2 regions of the Methylovirgula sp. 4M-Z18 genome follow, and region 2 is predicted to be linked to the other one. Evidence: riboswitches for the same ligand, from Rfam matches in the RefSeq annotation. Region 2 holds a riboswitch; the other holds the start of a gene.
What was found. Region 2 has a riboswitch for thiamine pyrophosphate ahead of thiC (phosphomethylpyrimidine synthase ThiC). Riboswitches for the same ligand answer to the same signal wherever they lie in the genome.

Region 1 (9,563 bases), 880 kb from region 2:
CGCCGTCGCAGATCGCGGGGGCGGTGATCGATGTGGGCGCCGGGGTTGGCAGTATCGGTTTGATGATCGCGCAGCGGGCGCCGAAGGCGCGAATCGTGCTGCTCGAGAACGATCCCGCCGTGGCCGGCATCGCCCGCGAAAACATCGCGCTCAACGGCCGGCAGGAGCAGGTGTCGCTGGCCGAGGCGGATCTCCTGAAGTCAGCCGCGCGCCGGGCCGCGGGGGCCGGCGATGAAGCGTTCGACTATGTTTTTACCAATCCGCCCTTTTACGCCGCCCATACGGTACAGGCGTCGCGCGAGGTCGGGCGGGCGGCGGCGCATGTCTTTGCGGATGGCGCCGACCTTACGCAATGGATCAAGGCCTGTATCGCGCTGCTTAAGCCCGGTGGGCGCCTGCTCATGGTGCATCGCGCTGACGCGCTGGGCGATATGCTCGAGGCCGGCCGCAAGCAACTCGGCCATTTCGTCGTCAAGCCCATTCACCCGCGCGACGGCGCGCCGGCCAATCGCGTCATCGTCACGGCGCGCAAGGGCAGCCGCGCGCCGCTCGCACTTCTGCCAGGGCTCGTCATGCATAGCGCCGACGGCAAATTTTCGGCCGCAGCTGAGGCGATCAACCGCGGCGAAGCGCTTGTCGACATGGGGTGATGGCGCTTATTCGGTGTAATAGGGACGCTGCGAACGGGCGTTGCAGTAGACGTAGAAGGGCCGCCCCCACGCATCGTAGACCAGCCGTTCGGGCATGAGGCAGCGATCGGACATGGGTCGTTCGACCATGATCCGCATGGGACGGCGCGGCGGGCAGCGGTCGCGGGTGCAATCGATATTGACGGCGCTGCCGCCATCGTGGCTGCCGCCGGCAGTGCCGCCATTGCTATCGCCGCCTGAGGGGCCGGACGGTCCGGCATTGCCGCCGCGCGAGCCGCCATCGCTGCCTCTGCCGTTGGTCGTGGCGGCGGTGGCATTCGAGGCATCGAACACCACCTGAGCGATGCTTGCGGCGCCGAGGACGGCGACCAGCAGGGCTGCGGCAGATGAGGTTTTAAGACGTTGACTGATCATCGTGTTTCTCCGTTGCGAGTGACCTTGCGTTGTGCCGGTCTCTCCAAAACGGCACGTCGGAAGGATGCGCCGGAGCTTGGGCCCCTGCGGTGCGCTTTCTCACGCCGCCGCGTTGACCCGATGACGGCATCTGAGTAGGGTCCGCCCGCAAATTTGGGATTGGCCGATGACCGAAGATTTCATGAATCCGAAGCGCTCGTTTCAGGGGCTTCTCTTGACGCTGCAGCGTTTCTGGGCGGAGCAGGGCTGCGTGATCCTGCAGCCCTACGATATGGAAGTCGGGGCCGGCACCTTCCATCCGGCCACGACCTTGCGCTCGCTCGGCCCGAAGCCTTGGAAAGCGGCCTATATCCAGCCGTCCCGCCGCCCGAAGGACGGCCGCTACGGGGAAAACCCGAACCGCCTGCAGCACTATTACCAGTTTCAGGTCATTCTGAAACCGTCGCCGCCGGATCTGCAGGATCTCTATCTGAAATCGCTCTATGCGATCGGCATCGACCCGCTGCTGCACGACATCCGTTTCGTCGAGGACGATTGGGAGAGCCCGACGCTCGGCGCCTGGGGCCTCGGCTGGGAATGCTGGTGTGACGGAATGGAAGTGAGCCAGTTCACCTATTTCCAGCAGGTCGCCGGTTTCGAATGTTCCCCGGTTTCGGGCGAATTGACCTACGGCCTCGAACGGCTCGCCATGTATCTGCAGGGCGTCGAGAGCATTTATGACCTCAATTTCAACGGCCGCGAGGGCGCGGACAAGGTCACTTACGGCGACGTATTCCTGCAGGCGGAACAGGAATATTCGCGCCACAATTTCGAATATGCCGACACGGCGATGCTGTTCCAGCACTTCAAGGACGCCGAGGCCGAATGCAAGGCGCTTTTAGAAAAGGGCAAGGGCGCCGAGCAGGGCGAGCGGCACAAACTGGCGCTGCCGGCCTATGATCAATGTATCAAGGCCTCGCACCGCTTCAACCTGCTCGACGCGCGCGGCGTGATCTCGGTGACGGAGCGGCAGAGCTACATTTTGCGCGTGCGCGAACTCGCCAAGGCCTGCGGCGCGGCGTGGTTGCAGACCGAAGGCGGCGGTGCGTAAAGTTAAACGGATAGAGCGGATCGCGGCCTTCCAGGCCGCATCTTGCCCGCCATTTGATGCGCGGCCTGGAAGGCCGCGGCCCGCTCATCTTGACGCCGCGCCGTTCAGACGACATGTTATAGCAAACCCGGGGAGCCCGAGAGGGCTGAGAGGCTGCAGTGCGGCGACCCGTTTCACCTGATCCAGGTCATGCTGGCGTAGGGATGGTGCCATGAAAAAGAGTTTCCGGATGGCCTGCCGCGCCGCTTATCTCAAGCGGAGGCGATGATGCGCGTTCGCATCAATGGCGCAGGGATTGCGGGGCTCACCTGCGCTTACGAATTTGCCCGTCGCGGCGCGCGCGTCGAGATCATCGACCAGCGCGATGAGGCCGGCCGCGGCTGTTCCTGGTTTGCCGGTGGCATGATCGCGCCGTGGTGCGAGGCCGAAAGCGCCGAGCCGCTCGTCCTGCGCCTGGGGCAGGAGGCGTTGCGGTTCTGGGCCGAGCATTTTCCGGTTGCGCGGAAAGGCACTTTGGTGGTGGCGCCGCCGCGCGACCGGCATGAGCTCGATCGCTTTGCCCGCCGCACCAGCGCCTACGAATGGGTCGATGCGGATGCCATCGCCGCACATGAGCCGGATCTCGGCGGCCGCTTCTCGCGCGGACTTTTCTTTCACGAGGAAGCGCATCTCGATCCGCGCGCCACGGTCGACGCTTTGGTGCGGCGGCTGGCCGGCGAGATGGGCGTCACCTTCCGGCTGAATGAGAATGCGGATTTCTCCGGCGCAGGCGTCGATGTCACGCTCGATTGCCGCGGGCTTGCCGCGCGGGATGTTTGGCCTTCCCTGCGCGGTGTGAAGGGCGAAATGGTCATCGTCAAAGCACGGGATGTGACATTGTCGCGCCCCGTGCGTCTGCTGCATCCGCGCATTCCGGTCTATATCGTGCCGCGCGCCGGCAATCTGTTCATGATCGGCGCCACGATGATCGAGAACGACGAAGCCGGCCGCATCACCGCGCGCTCGCTGATCGAATTGTTGAATGCCGCCTACACGCTGCATCCAGCATTCGGCGAAGCAGAAGTCGTCGAGATCGGCTGCGACGTGCGTCCCGCCTTTCCCGACAATCTGCCGCGCATCCGCCGCGACGGCCGCATCATCCGCGTGAACGGATTGTATCGGCACGGTTATCTGCTCTCGCCCAGCATCGCCCGCATGACCGCGGATCTGGCGTTCGAGGACAAAATTTACCCTGAGGTTATGCATGAAGATTTCAGTGAACGGGCAACCGCATGAGGTGAGCGCGCGTACGCTGCGCGACCTCTTGTCCGATATGGAGTACGAGGATCTGCCGGTGGCAACCGCGCATAATCATGATTTCGTGCGCGCGCAGGACCGCGACAAGATCGTCTTGAAGGAAGGCGACGAGGTGGAAATTCTCACGCCGCGGCAGGGAGGCTGATCGATGCGTGCATTTGCGCCTTACGGCACCGAGCTTTCCTCGCGCCTGCTGCTCGGCACGTCGCAATATCCGTCGCCCGCGATTCTACTCGACGCGATCAAGGCGAGCGGCACGCAGGTCGTGACGGTGTCGCTGCGCCGCGAGTCCGGCGGCGGCCGCGCGGGGCATGATTTCTGGTCGCTCATTCAGTCGGCCAATGTGCGCGTGCTGCCGAACACGGCCGGCTGCCATACGGTGAAGGAAGCGGTGACGACGGCGCATATGGCGCGCGAATTGTTCGGGACCGATTGGATCAAGCTGGAAGTGATCGGCGAGTCCGACACGCTCCAGCCGGATGTGTTCGGCCTTGTCGAAGCGGCGCGCATCCTGAATGCGGATGGCTTCAAGGTCTTTCCCTATACGACCGAGGATCTCATTGTCGCAGAGCGGCTTCTCGACGCGGGATGCGAAGTGCTGATGCCCTGGGGCGCACCGATCGGCTCGGGTCGTGGGCTCAACAATGTCTATGGCTTGCGCTCGCTGCGTGCGCATTTCCCCGACGTGCCGCTCGTCATCGATGCCGGCCTCGGCGTGCCGTCGCATGCGGGCGCGGCGATCGAGCTTGGCTATGACGGCATCCTGCTCAACACGGCGGTCGCCAAGGCCGGCGATCCGGTCGCGATGGCGCGCGCCTTTGCGCTGGCGATCGAGGCGGGCGTGTTGGCGCGCGACGCCGATCCGATGGAGCCGCGCGACATGGCGGCGCCCTCGACGCCGGTGATCGGCAAGGCTTTTGGGTAAGGATAATGATGCTGCCGCGTTTCTATCTCATCGTCGATAAATCCGAATGGTTGGTGCGCCTGCTGCCGCAAGGCGTGAAGCTGGTGCAATTGCGGATCAAGGATTTGCCGGAAGATCACTTGCGGCAGGAGATCCGCGCCGCAAAAGCGCTCTGTGCCGCGCATGGCGCGCAATTGGTCATCAATGATTATTGGCGCCTCGCCATGGAGGAAGGGTGCGATTTTGTCCACCTGGGCCAAGGCGATCTCGAGAGTGCCGATGTGGCGGCCATTCGCAAGGCCGGAATGAAGCTCGGTGTCAGCACGCACGACCATGCCGAACTCGACCGCGCGCTGGCGCTCGACCCGGATTATATCGCGCTCGGGCCGATCTATCCGACAATCCTCAAGCAGATGCCCTTCGGTCCGCAGGGATTGGAGCGGATCGGCGAATGGAAGCGCCTGATCGGTTCGCGGCCGCTCGTCGCAATTGGGGGCTTGAGCGTCGAGCGGGCGCCGGGCGTTATCGAGGCTGGAGCCGACAGTCTCTGTGTCGTCACCGATGTGCTCCTCAACGCCGATCCGGAAGCGCGGGTGAAGGCCTGGCTCGACGTGACGCGATAGCGACAGCTTTACGCGGTGGACGGCGGTCACCGAAGCGCCTAACCTCGCGAAAATATCAACAGGGAGGGGTGTGATGAGTGAGGCCAAGATTGCGCAGCGCGCGCCGTATCCGGTCGATGTGGTGGAAGGCAAAACCTATTATTGGTGCGCGTGCGGGCGCTCCGCCAACCAGCCGTTCTGCGACGGCTCGCATAAGGTGACGAGCCTCACGCCCATCGCCTACACAGCTGACAAGACCGGCAAGGCGTTTTTCTGCGGCTGCAAACATTCGAATCATCGGCCGCTGTGCGACGGCACGCACAAGACGGTGTGACCGCGAGCCCCGGCAGGGGTGACATCGGCGCGCCATTCGATTAACAAGCGGCAATCTCTTCCTTCCGATTGCCGCCATGCCCGATCTTCTGCTCGAACTTTTCTCCGAAGAAATCCCCGCCCGTATGCAGCGCCAGGCGGCGGAGGATTTGCGCAAGCTCGTGACCAATGCCCTGGTCGATCAGGGCCTGACCTATGAGGGCGCCAAGGCCTTTGCGACGCCGCGCCGGCTCGCGCTGCATATCGCCGGCCTGCCGGTTCGTCAGCCAGACCTTCACGAGGAGAAGAAGGGCCCGCGCGTCGGTGCGCCGGACGCCGCCATCCAGGGCTTTTTGAAGAGCGCCGGCCTTGCCTCGCTCGATGAGGCCAAAATCGAATCCGACCCGAAGAAGGGCGAATTCTATGTCGCCCATCTCCATCGTCCGGGGCGCGAGACACCCCTCGTGCTGGCCGATCTTCTGCCCGGCATCATCCGCAGCTTCCCGTGGCCCAAATCGATGCGTTGGGGCGCCTCTTCGGTCAAGCCGGACACGTTGCGCTGGGTGCGCCCGCTGCATTCCATTCTCTGCACCTTCGGTCCCGAGACCGAAGACACGCAGATCGTCGATTTCGAAGTCGATGGCATCCGCTCCGGCAACGTGACGCGCGGCCACCGCTTCCTCAGCCCCGGCGAATTTCGCGTGCGCCGCTTCGCCGATTACGTCCCGGCGCTGGAGAAAGCGAAAGTCGTGCTCGATGCCGACCGGCGCAAGGACATCATCCTGCACGACGCACGCGATTTGGCCTTTGCCCAAGGGCTGGAACTCGTCGAGGACGAGGCATTGCTCGAAGAGGTCGCCGGCCTGGTGGAATGGCCCGTCGTGTTGATGGGCGAGTTCGACGCGGCCTTTCTCGACATCCCGGGCGAAGTGATCCGCGCGACAATCCGCGCCAATCAGAAATGCTTCGTGCTGCGCGATCCGAAAACCGGCGCGCTCGCGAACAAGTTTTTGCTCACTTCCAATGTGATTGCGCACGATGGCGGCAAGGCGATTGCGGCGGGCAACGGCCGCGTGGTGCGGGCGCGCCTGTCGGATGCTCTGTATTTCTGGCAGACCGACCAGAAGGATCTGCCCGATTTCGCCGGCCAAGGAAAACCGCTCGACCAGCGCATGGCGAAATTGCGGGCGCTCAACATTGTATTTCACGAAAAGCTTGGGACGCAGGGCGAACGGGTGGAGCGGATTCGCAATCTAGCAAGCGGAATGTTGGCACCATATGTCGGTGCGAACCAAATAGAGGTCTTGCGGGCTGCCGAACTCGCCAAGGCCGACCTCATGACCGAAGTTGTCGGAGAGTTCCCGGAAGTGCAGGGCCTGATGGGACGGCGCTATGCTCTGTTACAAGGGGAGAGTGAGGCTGTTGCCGCTGCTCTCGAGGATCATTACAAACCACAAGGGCCGAGCGATCGGGTCCCGAGCGAGCCGGTGAGCATTGCGGTCGCTCTCGCTGATAAGCTCGACACGCTTGTCGGTTTCTGGGCGATCGATGAAAAGCCGACCGGCAGCAAGGATCCGTTCGCACTGCGGCGTGCCGCCCTAGGCGTCATTCGGTTGGTTTTAGAAGATCATTTGCGATTGCACCTCATCGATATCCTCGACCATCACCTGGCTTCGTTTGATGCTATATTTGCGAAACGCGGAGGAGTTACGCGCGCCTTGATCCCATGGGCCGGTAAGCAGGTCGACAAGCGTAGCACCGACCTCCTCGCCTTCTTCGGCGACCGCCTCAAAGTCTATTTGCGCGACAAGGGCGCGCGGCACGATCTCATCGATGCGGTGTTCTCGCTGCAAGGCCAAGACGATCTGTGGTTGATCGTCCGGCGCGTCGAAGCGCTTGGCGCCTTCCTCGATACAGAGGACGGCAAGAACCTGCTCGCCGGTTACAAGCGCGCCGCCAATATCCTGAAGGCGGAAGAAAAGAAGGAAAAGGCTGGGGCGCAGGCATTTTCGCAACCCTATGATGCGGCGTTGCTGCAGCAGGCCGAGGAAAAAGCCTTGGCCGATGGGCTGCACCAAGCGGCCGGCGAGGCCAAGGCGGCGGTGGCTGCCGAAGATTTCGAGACGGCGATGCAGGCGCTCTCGAGCTTGCGCGCGCCGGTCGATGCGTTCTTCCTGAACGTCACCGTCAACGCGGAAGATCCAGCATTGCGGCTGAACCGGTTGCGGTTGCTGAACGGCCTGCGCGCCGCCGTCGACGCCATTGCGGATTTCTCCAAAGTCACCGGCTAATTCGGGCGCGGTATCTTGGACCTGCCCAGTTCGGCGGGACATCGTCCGAACCCGGCTTGGCTCAACTGGCATCCTATTTGCGTCGTTCTGGGAGCTTGGCTTTCCGGGGCGCAAAGATGTGTCTGCGGATTTCACAATGGAGGTGTAAACACAAGCAGAACCCTGGCATTGCTGTCCGCATAGTTTTGACAATCGGATAAAGAATTGATGTCACACGGTAAAATATAAGTGTCGTCTACCACTTTTGGCTGAATTGAACGGGGTGATTCGCGCTTGAGCCCCAGGGGACTTTTGTGTATTTGTGAAGTGTTACATGCATTAGTGTACGAATGTACATGAAAAGGTTCAGAGAAGTTTCGCATGTCGATTTTTTCTCTGATCTGGATGCTGATCAGTAAAGATTGGCGTTGGTAGTTTTTGAGGCGATAATAAAAATGGCCTGGGCATAAATATACATAAGTTTTACAGGCCGAATATTAAGATGGGTGTCATTGCGGCCATTCGGGTGCCAAATTAGTTAGGAAGAACTTAGAAAATAAGTCAAATTGACTAACGGGCTCGGATCGGCAAGAGGATGAATTTTCGGGGAAGCCACAGAGGTCGTCCAATTCAATGAACGGGCGTACCGATTGACAACATAACGCATTCCGAAAGGCTGTGAAAAAATGTCTCAGGCCACGCAGGCTCTGGCTGAGCAGTTTCTGTCTCCCGAGTGGAAGGCGCTCGTGTCGCCCCATGATTTGTTCGGAGATCTTGAGATCAAATTGATCGAGGCCCTGCTCAATGCGGAGCTGAGCCATCATTTGGAACTGGACGCACGCGCGGGAAAGAAGAATTTTCGCAACGGCTATTGGAAGCGCACGATTCCGTGCCGGGACGGCGCGACGATCACGATCCGCATCCCGCGCGAACGCGCCGGCCGCTTCGAGGCGCGCCTCGTGCCGCACCATCGCCGGCATTTTTACGGCTTTACCGACCGGGTTCTCGCCATCTACGCCCATGGACGGGATGTCGCCGAGATCGAGGACATGTTGCCGCTGCTGTACGATCTCGGTTTGCCGCGCGATTTGGCGCCACGGATTACCGATGCGGTGCTCGGCATCGTCCGCGACTGGCAGGAGCGGCGGCTCGAACCAGCCTATCCTTTCGCCCTGTTCGCCGACCTGCCGATGACGACGCAGGAGCGCAAGCTGACCCAGGACCGGCCGGTATATTATGCCTTGGGACTGAAGAGCGATGGCACGCGCGACCTCTTGGGCCTCTGGGTTCAGGACAAATCGAGCGATGATATCTGGCAGCAGATGTTGACTGACCTTGCCGCTCGTGGCCTCCATCGCATCACCGCCGCCGTGACCGGCGATCTCGATGCGCCGCCGATCACCCAACCATCGTCCGGCGCGCCGTTGCCGGAGCGGTGCGAACTCCATCACGTGCACGCGCTCAAGGAACTCTCGACGGTTGCAGCGCGTCAGGCTCTCGTTCAGGACATATTGCGGGCGCTGGCGGGCGGCAACGACGGCCGCCCAAACAACGAGTCTTTTAGCTATGCCCCGTCCTTGGCTTCGGCGCTCGTCTAGGTCCAGCACCTAATCTTTGCCGTTGCCAAACAGGAACGGGGCGACGTCCTTGACTCCAGGCTGCGGGTCGATGTGAAAAGGCATCGGCCGGCACACCGCCATCGCTGAAAGCCCGACGCGTGTCGTGAGTAAGCCGTTCAGTACACCTTCGCCGAGCCGTGCCGAGACTTTGGCGGCAATGCCATGACCGACCAATTGTTGCAGCAGACTGTCACCCGCCGCCATGCCGCCGGTAATCGCAAGATGCGCGGCGACCGATCGCGCCAATTTGAGCAGCCCCAGCAGGCCCGGCCGTCCGCCGTAGATTTCGGCGACACGCCGCATCAGCCGCAGCACATTGGCGAAGACGAAAATGACATCGAGAAACGCGCGCGGACTTAACGTCGTCATCAGCGAGGCGCGCTTGGCCGCCTTGGCGATTTCGCGG
Region 2 (9,563 bases):
CGTATCAGCGTTGAGACGGCCGAGCGAGTGGGAAATCAACTCAACGATGGACTGATAAGCGCGGGCCTTTCCGTTCTCTTCAGATTACAAGGATCTGTGCCACTCGACGTTCATATCCGCGGGGTTAGCGATGTTGATCTACTGAGCCTTGATGCCAGCTTTTTGACCTACCGCACAGAAGGCGCTCTCAGCCGCAGCGGTTTCTACACCTCGCCGACCAGCAGAACATCGGTTCAGGTTTTGTCAAAGTTGAGAAGCGAGGCAGAGAAGATTCTGAGGGCACGTTTTCCGGCAGCGGACGTCGACACCAGTGGCGGGAAAGCGATTGGTATATCTGGCGGCTCCCTTGCACGTCCAGTCGATGTGGTGCCGTCGCATTGGCATGACACGATCGACTACCAAACTTCGCTGCTGGAGAGAGACCGTGGTGTGACTATCCTAAATAACAAGGTGCCGGAAACAATCGACAACCTTCCGTTTCTCCATATCCACCGGGTCCACACCCGGGATCAGCTAGCTTCGGGCGGACTGAAGAAAGCAATTCGGCTGTGCAAAAACGTGAAAAACGATGCTATTGAAGAAGGCCGGAAAATCGTGTTTCCGAGCTTTGATATTGCGGCGACTATGTACCATGCGGACATCCCGGCTTTATCCACCGGAAGCTTTTACGAATTGGCGGTTCTCGCCGAGACCCAGAGGTTTCTCGATGAACTTTATCACAATAGCTCAAAGGCAATGGCGTTACGCACGCCCGACGGGTCGAGACAAATTTTCGATACAGCTGAAAAGTACGAGGGACTAAAAGCTCTATCTATCGAGATGGACGATCTGGCTAAAGAGGTGGCTAAGGAGCAGGATTTCAAGCTTCGCCAGACCTCCGAATTGTCCCTACACGATAGTAGGCAAACGCTCCTTAAGGCGTTTGTGGCACCTGCCTCTTAACTTATACCCCCCGCAACGCTTCCCCCAAAACCCGATACACCCGCACATCCCCCGACTGCGCCACATTGAACCGCATGTAACCCGCCGCCGTCTGCGCCGCGCTGAAGATGTTGCCCGGCGCGAGCACGATGCCTTGCGCGATTGCGGCGCGGGCTACGTGAGCGGAATCCTTCCCGTCCGGCAGGCGGCACCAGAGATAGAAGCCGCCGCGCGGAGTTACCCAGGGCTCGAGGCCGAGGCGCTGCAGGCGTTTGGCCGTGTCCGCCCTCGCGCGCGCCAGGCGGCGGCGCAGCTCGTCCATGTGCTTGCGGTAGACGCCGCTTTTGAGCACGTGGGCGATCATGCCGGTCGCGACCGGGCTCGGGCCGCCGAAGTTGATGGCGATCTGCAGGTTGACGAGATCGTCGATCCACTCGGGTTTGGCCGCGATATAGCCGCACCGCACGGAAGCCGAGAGCGTCTTGGAAAAGCTGCCGATGCGGATCACGTGCTCAAGCCCGTCGAGCACGGCGAGGCGGGGCGAGGGCTCGGGCTCGAAATCGGCAAAAATATCGTCCTCGACGACGATGAGATCATGCGCCGCGGCGAGGGTGAGCAGGCGGTGCGCGACTTGCGGCGACAGGGTCGCGCCGGTCGGGTTGTGCAAGGCGGAATTGGTGATGTAGAGGCGCGGGCGCGACGCGGCGAGAACGGCTTCGAAACGCGCGAGGTCCGGCCCCGCCGGCGTGTAGGGCACGCTCACGATTCTTGCCTGGTGCGCCCGCAAGAGCGCGCGGAAATTGAAATAGCACGGATCGTCCACCAGCACCGTGTCGCCAGGGCGCAGCAGGAAGCGGCAGATGAGGTCGAGACTTTGCGTGCCCGACGCGGTGAGCAGGAGATGGTCGGGCGAGGCCTCGAGCCCCTCCTCCGCGAAGCGCGCGATGAGCAGCCGCCGCAGGGCCAGCGAGCCGCGCGTGCTGCCATAATCCGTGAAGGTCTCGTCGCTCGCGCGCGCGACGCTGCGAAAGGCGCGGCGCAGCGCGTCGCCCGGCATCCAATCCGGCGGCAGCCAGCCGCAACCCGGCTTCGGCATGTCCGGGTCGGCGTCGAGCGCCTGGCGCGAGACCCAGAACGGGTCGACCGAGCGGTCGCGCTGCGGCGCATCCACGGTCAGGGTAAGGGGCTGCAGCGCTTTCGGCGCCACATAAAAGCCGGAGCCGCGCCGCGCCAGAATGAGGCCCTCCGCCGCCAGCCGGTCATAGGCTTCGACGATTGTCGAGGGCGACACGCCCATCGTCGCGGCAAAGCCGCGGATGGAGGGCAGCCGGTCGCCCGGGCTCAGCGCCCGGCTCGCGATCCTGGCGCGCACCGCGTTCATCACTTCGGCGGTGCGCGTTCCTGATGTGTCGGGCGCGTGCAGAGACAAGTGTATGGCTCCTCATGCCGGTACAGTTTCGTCAAATTGTACTGAACTGTGTCTGCCTTTGCCAGAGGGAAGGCGGTAAGGCTTGACCGCATGAAAACATCGATACAGGGTTGGGGCAGCGGCCTCGTCGGCGTCGTCATCTTCAGCGGCTCGTTGCCGGCGACGCGCGTGGCCGTGGCCGGCTTCTCGCCTTTGTTCCTCACTTCCGCTCGGGCGGTGATCGCCGCCTTGCTCGGCGCGGCGCTGCTCGGCCTGCTGCGGCAGGCGCGGCCGCGGCGCGAGGACTTTGTCCCACTCGCCATCGTCGCGCTCGGCGTGGTCGTCGGGTTTCCTTTGCTTACCGCGCTGGCGCTGCAGCACATCACCTCTGCCCATTCGATCGTCTATGTCGGGCTTTTGCCTTTGGCGACGGCACTGTTCGGCGCCTGGCGCGGCGGCGAACGGCCCAAGCCGCTGTTCTGGCTCTTCTCCGTGCTCGGCAGCCTGGCGGTCGTCGGTTTCGCATTCGTCAGCAGCGGCAATGGCACGTTCACGGGCGATGCGCTCATGGTCGCGGCCATTCTGCTGTGCGGTCTTGGCTATGCCGAGGGTGGCAAGATCTCGCGCCGCCTGGGCGGCTGGCAGGTGATTTCGTGGGCGCTGGTGCTCGCCTTACCGCCGATGCTGCTGATCGCCGCGATGAGCCTGCCGGCCGCGTGGGACACGATTCGTGCGCCGGCCTGGATCGGCCTCGCTTATGTCTCGATCTTCAGCATGCTGCTCGGCTTCGTCTTCTGGTATCGCGGCCTGGCGCTCGGCGGCATCGCGGCCGTCGGGCAATTGCAATTGCTGCAACCGTTTCTCGGCCTCGTGCTCGCGGCGACGCTGCTGCACGAGCATTTGAGCGTGCTGATGTTCGCCGCCATGGCCGGCGTCGTGTGCTGCGTCGCGGGCGCGAAGAAGTTTGCGGTGTGATTACGTGACGCGCGGCGCGCCGATTTCGTAGCTGCGCAGGTTGCGGTCGCGAATGCCCAAATCCGGCCAGGCGGCGCGCCATTGCGTGAGATGTTCCGACGCGAAATGCCGGTCGAGCGCCGCCTGATCGCGCCAGATTTCGCTCACATGGATCAGGCCGGGATCGAGCACGTCCTCGGCATAGGAGTATTCCACGCAGCCATTCTCGGCGCGGCTCATCTCGACCATGCGGCGCATGATTGGCTTGGCGCGTGCGAGATTTTCGGGTGGAAGGCGGACGGTGCCGATGATCAGGAGCAAATTCACGACTTTTCCAATTTTTGCGACGCTCTCACACACTGCGCACATCTCGGCTGGTCAATCTGTCGAGGCGATTGCTGCTCGCGAGATTCGGCATAACAAGCCGCAACAATGAGCCACCTTTTTCCCTGCAGCACAGGCTTATATCTCAAGGCCGCAGCGATTATTCTGGATGCCACAATTACGTTGACACTTTGTAAATATACAAATTATGAGATCGAAACAAACGTGCTCATCTTTTTTCGAATTCTCGGACCAGATGACAAGTCTGACAACACAAGACGCATGCTTCATAAAGTGGAGACGCAAAAAGAGATCAAATATGCTATCATTGTAATTGCATCTGGGTTAGTTTCTGCTGATGAACCTCCAAGACATCGAAGCATTTGTGGCTGTGGCGGAAACCGGCTCCGTTAATCGCGCGGCCGTCCGGCTCAATCTAACGCAGCCGGCGGTTACGCGACGGGTGCAAAACTTTGAAGCCGCGATGAAGGATGCACCTATTTTCAACCGCGAAGTTAAGCCAGCCGTGTTGACAGCCCTTGGGGTTCATGTACTCGCGCAATGCCGAGATGTTTTGACTGCCGTCGCAAAATTGCAGGCCAGCACAACGAAACATGCCACTCCTGTGGGTGAGTTAAAGATCGGCGTCGCCCATGGTCTCGGCGGTATTGTGTTAACGTCCCCTCTTGATGCGTTGCGCCGAGGCTTCCCACAGATCAAATTGCAGATCGGTTCCAATTGGACCCGCGATCTGATCGAAGATATGCGCTCAGGATCTCTCGATTGTTCCGTCGGTCTTCTGACCGATGATCATATCATTCCAAACACGCTTGTCCGTCATAGGCTTGGTGCGGAACAAGTCGTTGTCGTCTCTGCGAATAAAGCCGCCACAAAAGCCAATGGCGCGCCCTGGCATCTGCGTGATCTTGCTGACGAAGGTTGGTTTTTGAATCCACATGGGTGTGGATGCCGAGCCTTTCTCATGAAAAGTTATGAACGGCAGCAATTGCCTCTTCACATCATAGCAGAAGTCTTTGGTGAAGATTTGCAGTTGTCATTGCTCGCGCATAGTGGCGGGCTCAGCCTTATTCCGCGGCGCCAGTTTTATGAAAGTTCTCATCGGCATCACTTGCAAATATTGGAGGTTTGCGATTTCGCTTTACCAATGCATGTGACTCTCATTCGTCAGGCTGCGCCCGGGCGCTTCGATGCTGTCACCGATCTTCTGACGACTGAATTGAGAGCGAAATTGAGCTAATGAGAATTGTTGCATAATCATTATAGACATTATGCATTTGATTTATTTTGCGCCTGACTGCAATTCTTCCTGACAATTTGCAGGAGCTGACCAATGATTGTTGCAATCTTCCGTTCCAGATTGAACCCTGATGTTCTCGACGAATATTTGCCGATGGCGCAGCGGATGAGTACGCTTGCCCGCACGATACCCGGTTACATTTCTCATAAAGGATTTGTCGCCGAAGATGGTGAACGTGTGACGATTGTTGAATTTGAAAACGAAGAGGCCATGCAACAATGGCGTATTCATCCAGAGCATGCAAAAGCCAAATCGCGTGGCATGCAGAATTTTTTCAGTGAATATAAATATCAGATCTGCAGGATGATGCGGGATCGTGTATGGACGGGACTATATTAAAGGGTTTGGATTATGGTGGCACTCTATTAAATACGCGAAATATCAGTCTCCTCGGGAAGATGAGCCCTTCGCGCGAAGGGACTAAACTGATTGGTCCTCTGCAATTTTCACGGTTTAGTGATACGTCACCACCATCGGTATGGTCTAGAAATACATGCGGCTGGACAACATGTTGCAAGGGAGCGCTCACGCCGCTTCTCCCTCATCCAACCCGCTAACGCGGCTCACCTTCTCCCGCTACGCGGGAGAAGGGTTTGCATTTCATCATTTATGCTGACTTACTCCCCCGTCTCTACATAGATCTGGCTGCCGCTGTCCTTGAACTTCGCGCTCATTTCGGCGAAGCCCTGTTCCTGCTGCGCCTGCATCTCGGCGGCTTCCTTGCGCAGGTCCTGCGTGATTTTCATCGAGCAGAATTTCGGGCCGCACATCGAGCAGAAATGCGCGACCTTGTGCGCTTCCTTCGGCAGGGTCTCGTCGTGATAGGCGCAGGCCGTATCGGGGTCGAGCGAGAGGTTGAACTGGTCTTCCCAGCGGAACGAGAAGCGCGCGCGGCTCATCGCGTCGTCGCGGATCTGCGCTGCCGGATGGCCCTTGGCGAGATCGGCCGCGTGCGCCGCGATCTTGTAGGTGATGACGCCGGTCTTCACGTCGTCGCGGTTGGGCAGGCCCAGATGTTCCTTCGGCGTGACGTAGCAGAGCATCGCCGTGCCGAACCAGCCGATCATCGCCGCGCCGACGGCCGAGGTGATGTGATCGTAGCCCGGCGCGATATCGGTGGTGAGCGGTCCAAGCGTGTAGAACGGCGCTTCGCCGCACTCACGCAATTGCTTGTCCATGTTCACCTTGATCTTGTGCATCGGCACGTGGCCGGGGCCTTCGATCATCACCTGGCAGCCCTTGTCCCAGGCGATCTTGGTGAGTTCGCCCAGCGTCTCGAGTTCGGCAAATTGCGCCCGGTCGTTGGCGTCCGCGATCGAGCCGGGGCGCAGGCCGTCGCCGAGCGAGAACGACACGTCATATTTGCGCATGATGTCGCAGATGTCGCCGAAATGCTCGTAGAGGAAGCTTTCGCGGTGATGCGACAGGCACCAGCGCGCCATGATCGAACCGCCGCGCGACACGATGCCGGTGACGCGGTTGGCGGTCAGCGGCACGTAAGCGAGGCGCACGCCGGCATGGATGGTGAAATAATCGACGCCCTGTTCGGCCTGTTCGATCAGCGTGTCCTTGAACACTTCCCAATCGAGCTTCGCCGCATCGCCATCGACCTTCTCCAGCGCCTGATAGATCGGCACCGTGCCGATCGGCACCGGCGCGTTGCGCAGGATCCAGCCGCGGATGTTGTGGATGTTGCGGCCGGTCGAGAGGTCCATCACCGTATCGGCGCCCCAGCGGATCGCCCACACCATTTTCTCGACCTCTTCCGCAACGGAGGAGGTGACGGCGGAATTGCCGATATTGGCGTTGACCTTCACGAGGAAGTTGCGGCCGATCGCCATCGGCTCGATTTCCGGATGGTTGATGTTGGCGGGAATGATCGCGCGGCCGCGCGCGATCTCCTCGCGCACGAATTCCGGCGTGATGAAAGGCGGGATCGCCGCGCCGAAGCTTTCGCCGTCGCTCAGTTTCTCTTGCGCCTGCTGCAGCATCTGCGCGCGGCCGATGTTTTCGCGATGCGCCACATAGATCATTTCCGGCGTGACGATGCCGGCGCGGGCAAATTCATATTGGGTGACGAGCTGACCGTCGCGGCCACGCAGAATGTCGTGCGGCGCGGGGCAGGACGGCACCAGATGCGCCTCGCCGACATTGCCATTGTCCTCGGGGCGGACATCGCGGCCTGCAATCGTCTCGAAGCCGCGCGCGCCGAGCCAGCCCCCGCGCACTTTCGGCGCGCCCTGGGCGAGGTCGATCTTCACATTCTCGTCGGTGTAGGGGCCCGACGTATCATAGACGCGTAAGGTCGGCATGTCGGGATCGGAGAGCGCAATCTCGCGCAGCGGCACTTTGACGTCGGGCGCGCCGTCATAGGCGGCGTGGACCTTCTTCGAACCGCGCAGGGCGCCGGTCGTGACGGTTTGCGGCGCGGCGACGAGGTTGGATTTGGTTGGTGCGTTCATTTTTGTCTCCCCATCACGGCCCAAAACATGGAACACGTGAATTTATGTGTTTGAACGGGACGCGCCCGGTCCAAAAAGAGAGCCAAACGTAGCGGGGATTATGGGCATCGATTTCATCCCGTCCCTCCGCCGGTATGACCCGGATCAGGTTCAATGGTCATTGCGGGCGGGCGAAACCCAAAGCGCAAACTCTCAGCCCCCTCACGGGGCCCCCATCGGAATGACACTAGTCTTTCGCGATTGTCGGGAAATTGCAAGGCATATTTGGCCGCGTGCCGGCGGGAGGCAGGTGCGCCGGCGCACCTCGCCCGGGGCAAAATGTGGTATGAATGTGGCCGCGCGGCCGGTTTTGCGGCCGTTTCGCGAGCGTTTCGTCATTCTTTGGGGGCATTCCGTGCGCAAATCACTTCTGTCTGTTTTCGTCCTGGCTGCAACGTTGAGCACCGCGGGCGTTGCCTGTGCGCAAAGCGATTCCGGCAAGCCGTCCATCGGCAGTAAATTGCAGGCCTATATCGGCTGCATCAACCGGCTCTCCGAGCGGGCGCACCAATCGGAAGAGCGCTACCGGAGCTGGGCGGCCGCCTCCGGCCCCACCGGCAAGGAGCGGATCATCTACGGCACCTACACGATTTACGACACGAGCGATTGCGCCAAGAAGGTCGAGGCCGCCAATGCGACCGAGCCGCACGATGCGGCACTCGAAGCGGCTGGCACGGCCTATGTGCAGGCGGTGACAACGCTGGAGCCGCTGTTGAAGCAGGCCGACGATTATTACGACCAGAGCAACTACAAAGACGACAAGATGGCCAAGGGCAAGGCGCTGCATCCGCAGCTCATGGCCGCCTGGGCCGCCTTCGACAAGGCGGATGCGGACCTGCGCGGCCGGGTGCAGGCGCTCAACGATCAGGTCCAGGCTGAGCTGCTCGCCGCCATCGAGAAGGAGGAGGGCAAAAACGCGCATTATTACGCGCTCGATCTGATGATCAAAGCCAAGGCGCTGCTGCGCGCCGAGCTCGTCAATGAGCCGGACAAGCCGGATCTCGCCAAGATCAACCCGGCGCTCGACGCCTATGATGGCGCGGTGCAGGCGCTCGACCAATATGCCTCCGCCCATCCAGGCCCGTTCGATTCGGTGCTGGTGAACAGCGCCAAGAGCTATCTCGTCTCGGCCAAGAACTTGATGCGCCGCATCCGCGACAAGACGCCCTACAGCACCGGCGACAAGATGATGCTTTCGCAGCAAGGCGCCGGCTGGATGGTCGAAGGCTCGCCGCCGCGCGTGAACCACGACTACAACCAGCTCGTCGACAGTTTCAACATGAGGCATTGAGGGGGTATTCGCAGGAGAGCCGCAGATCCGCTGCTCTCCGGACGGGATGCTTCACCTCGCGGGCTTGAAGCGTCCGTAAAGCTCTCCGGCCAAAGCCTTGAGCGCCTCGTCGGCCTTCGTTCCTCCGACATTGGTCATGAGCACCATGGCGAAATCTCGCTCCGGCTGCATCATGATGTAGGCGAGGTTCATGCCGTTCGAACCGCCATGAAATATGAAGTCCTCAGATGAGAACGGGAGGCTTGTCGTGCCCCAACCGAGGCCGTAGCTCCCGCTCGGGGGCGTGCCGGGCGGGGCATGGGGGCGGTCCATCGAGATGACCGGCGTGTGCAGCCTGCGCAAGGTTTCCGGGCGCACCAGCGCCGGCCCGCGTTTGCCTTCGCCCGCATTCCAGCTCGCCCAGGCGGCGAAGTCGAGCACGGAGAGATGCACGGTGCCGGCCGGCCCGTAGATCGGTGGGACGTCGCCATCGGGGCCCGCGAGCATGGCTTTCAGCGTGCCGTCGTCGCGGGGGAGGTGTCCGAGCGGCGCGTCGATGCGCCCGAGGCTCGCTTGCGGGCCGAAGCCGGCGCTGCGCAGGCCGAGAGGGCCAAAGACCGAGGCCGCGACGATCTCCTCCCAGGTGGCGCGGCCGGCGCGCTCGATCATGGCGCCGGCGAACGTGTAGCCGAGATTGGAATAGGCGAATTGCGTTCCGGGCTTCGTCTGCGGCTCCTGACCGGCCCATTGCGCGAGAAGCCAGAGTCTCAGTTCGTCGAGATTGAGATCCTGCTGCGCATAGGACTGCTCGAGGAGCTTTGCGATCGCCTCGTCGTCGGTCGGAATGCCGCTCGTATGGGACAGAAG

Region 1: linked by a shared signal. The riboswitch ahead of V9T28_RS03695 (FAD-dependent oxidoreductase) and the one ahead of thiC (phosphomethylpyrimidine synthase ThiC) in region 2 are both predicted to bind thiamine pyrophosphate.

The regions. Positions count from the first base shown of each region.
Region 1 covers NZ_CP149574.1:818,907-828,469, forward strand. Annotated here, with positions in the region: gene V9T28_RS03680 (tRNA1(Val) (adenine(37)-N6)-methyltransferase) at 1-650, shown strand, start outside; gene V9T28_RS03685 (hypothetical protein) at 657-1,064, opposite strand; gene V9T28_RS03690 (glycine--tRNA ligase subunit alpha) at 1,246-2,154, shown strand; TPP riboswitch at 2,273-2,376, shown strand; gene V9T28_RS03695 (FAD-dependent oxidoreductase) at 2,422-3,429, shown strand; gene thiS (sulfur carrier protein ThiS) at 3,410-3,595, shown strand; gene V9T28_RS03705 (thiazole synthase) at 3,599-4,375, shown strand; gene V9T28_RS03710 (thiamine phosphate synthase) at 4,381-4,977, shown strand; gene V9T28_RS03715 (CDGSH iron-sulfur domain-containing protein) at 5,051-5,290, shown strand; gene glyS (glycine--tRNA ligase subunit beta) at 5,367-7,559, shown strand; gene V9T28_RS03725 (transposase) at 8,225-9,136, shown strand; gene V9T28_RS03730 (YcjF family protein) at 9,146-9,563, opposite strand, start outside.
Region 2 covers NZ_CP149574.1:4,785,231-4,794,793, reverse strand. Annotated here, with positions in the region: gene V9T28_RS22205 (hypothetical protein) at 1-942, shown strand, start outside; gene V9T28_RS22200 (aminotransferase-like domain-containing protein) at 944-2,302, opposite strand; gene V9T28_RS22195 (DMT family transporter) at 2,441-3,304, shown strand; gene V9T28_RS22190 (putative quinol monooxygenase) at 3,305-3,604, opposite strand; gene V9T28_RS22185 (LysR family transcriptional regulator) at 3,966-4,865, shown strand; gene V9T28_RS22180 (antibiotic biosynthesis monooxygenase family protein) at 4,959-5,264, shown strand; gene thiC (phosphomethylpyrimidine synthase ThiC) at 5,543-7,387, opposite strand; TPP riboswitch at 7,492-7,613, opposite strand; gene V9T28_RS22170 (YiiG family protein) at 7,887-8,717, shown strand; gene V9T28_RS22165 (serine hydrolase domain-containing protein) at 8,769-9,563, opposite strand, start outside.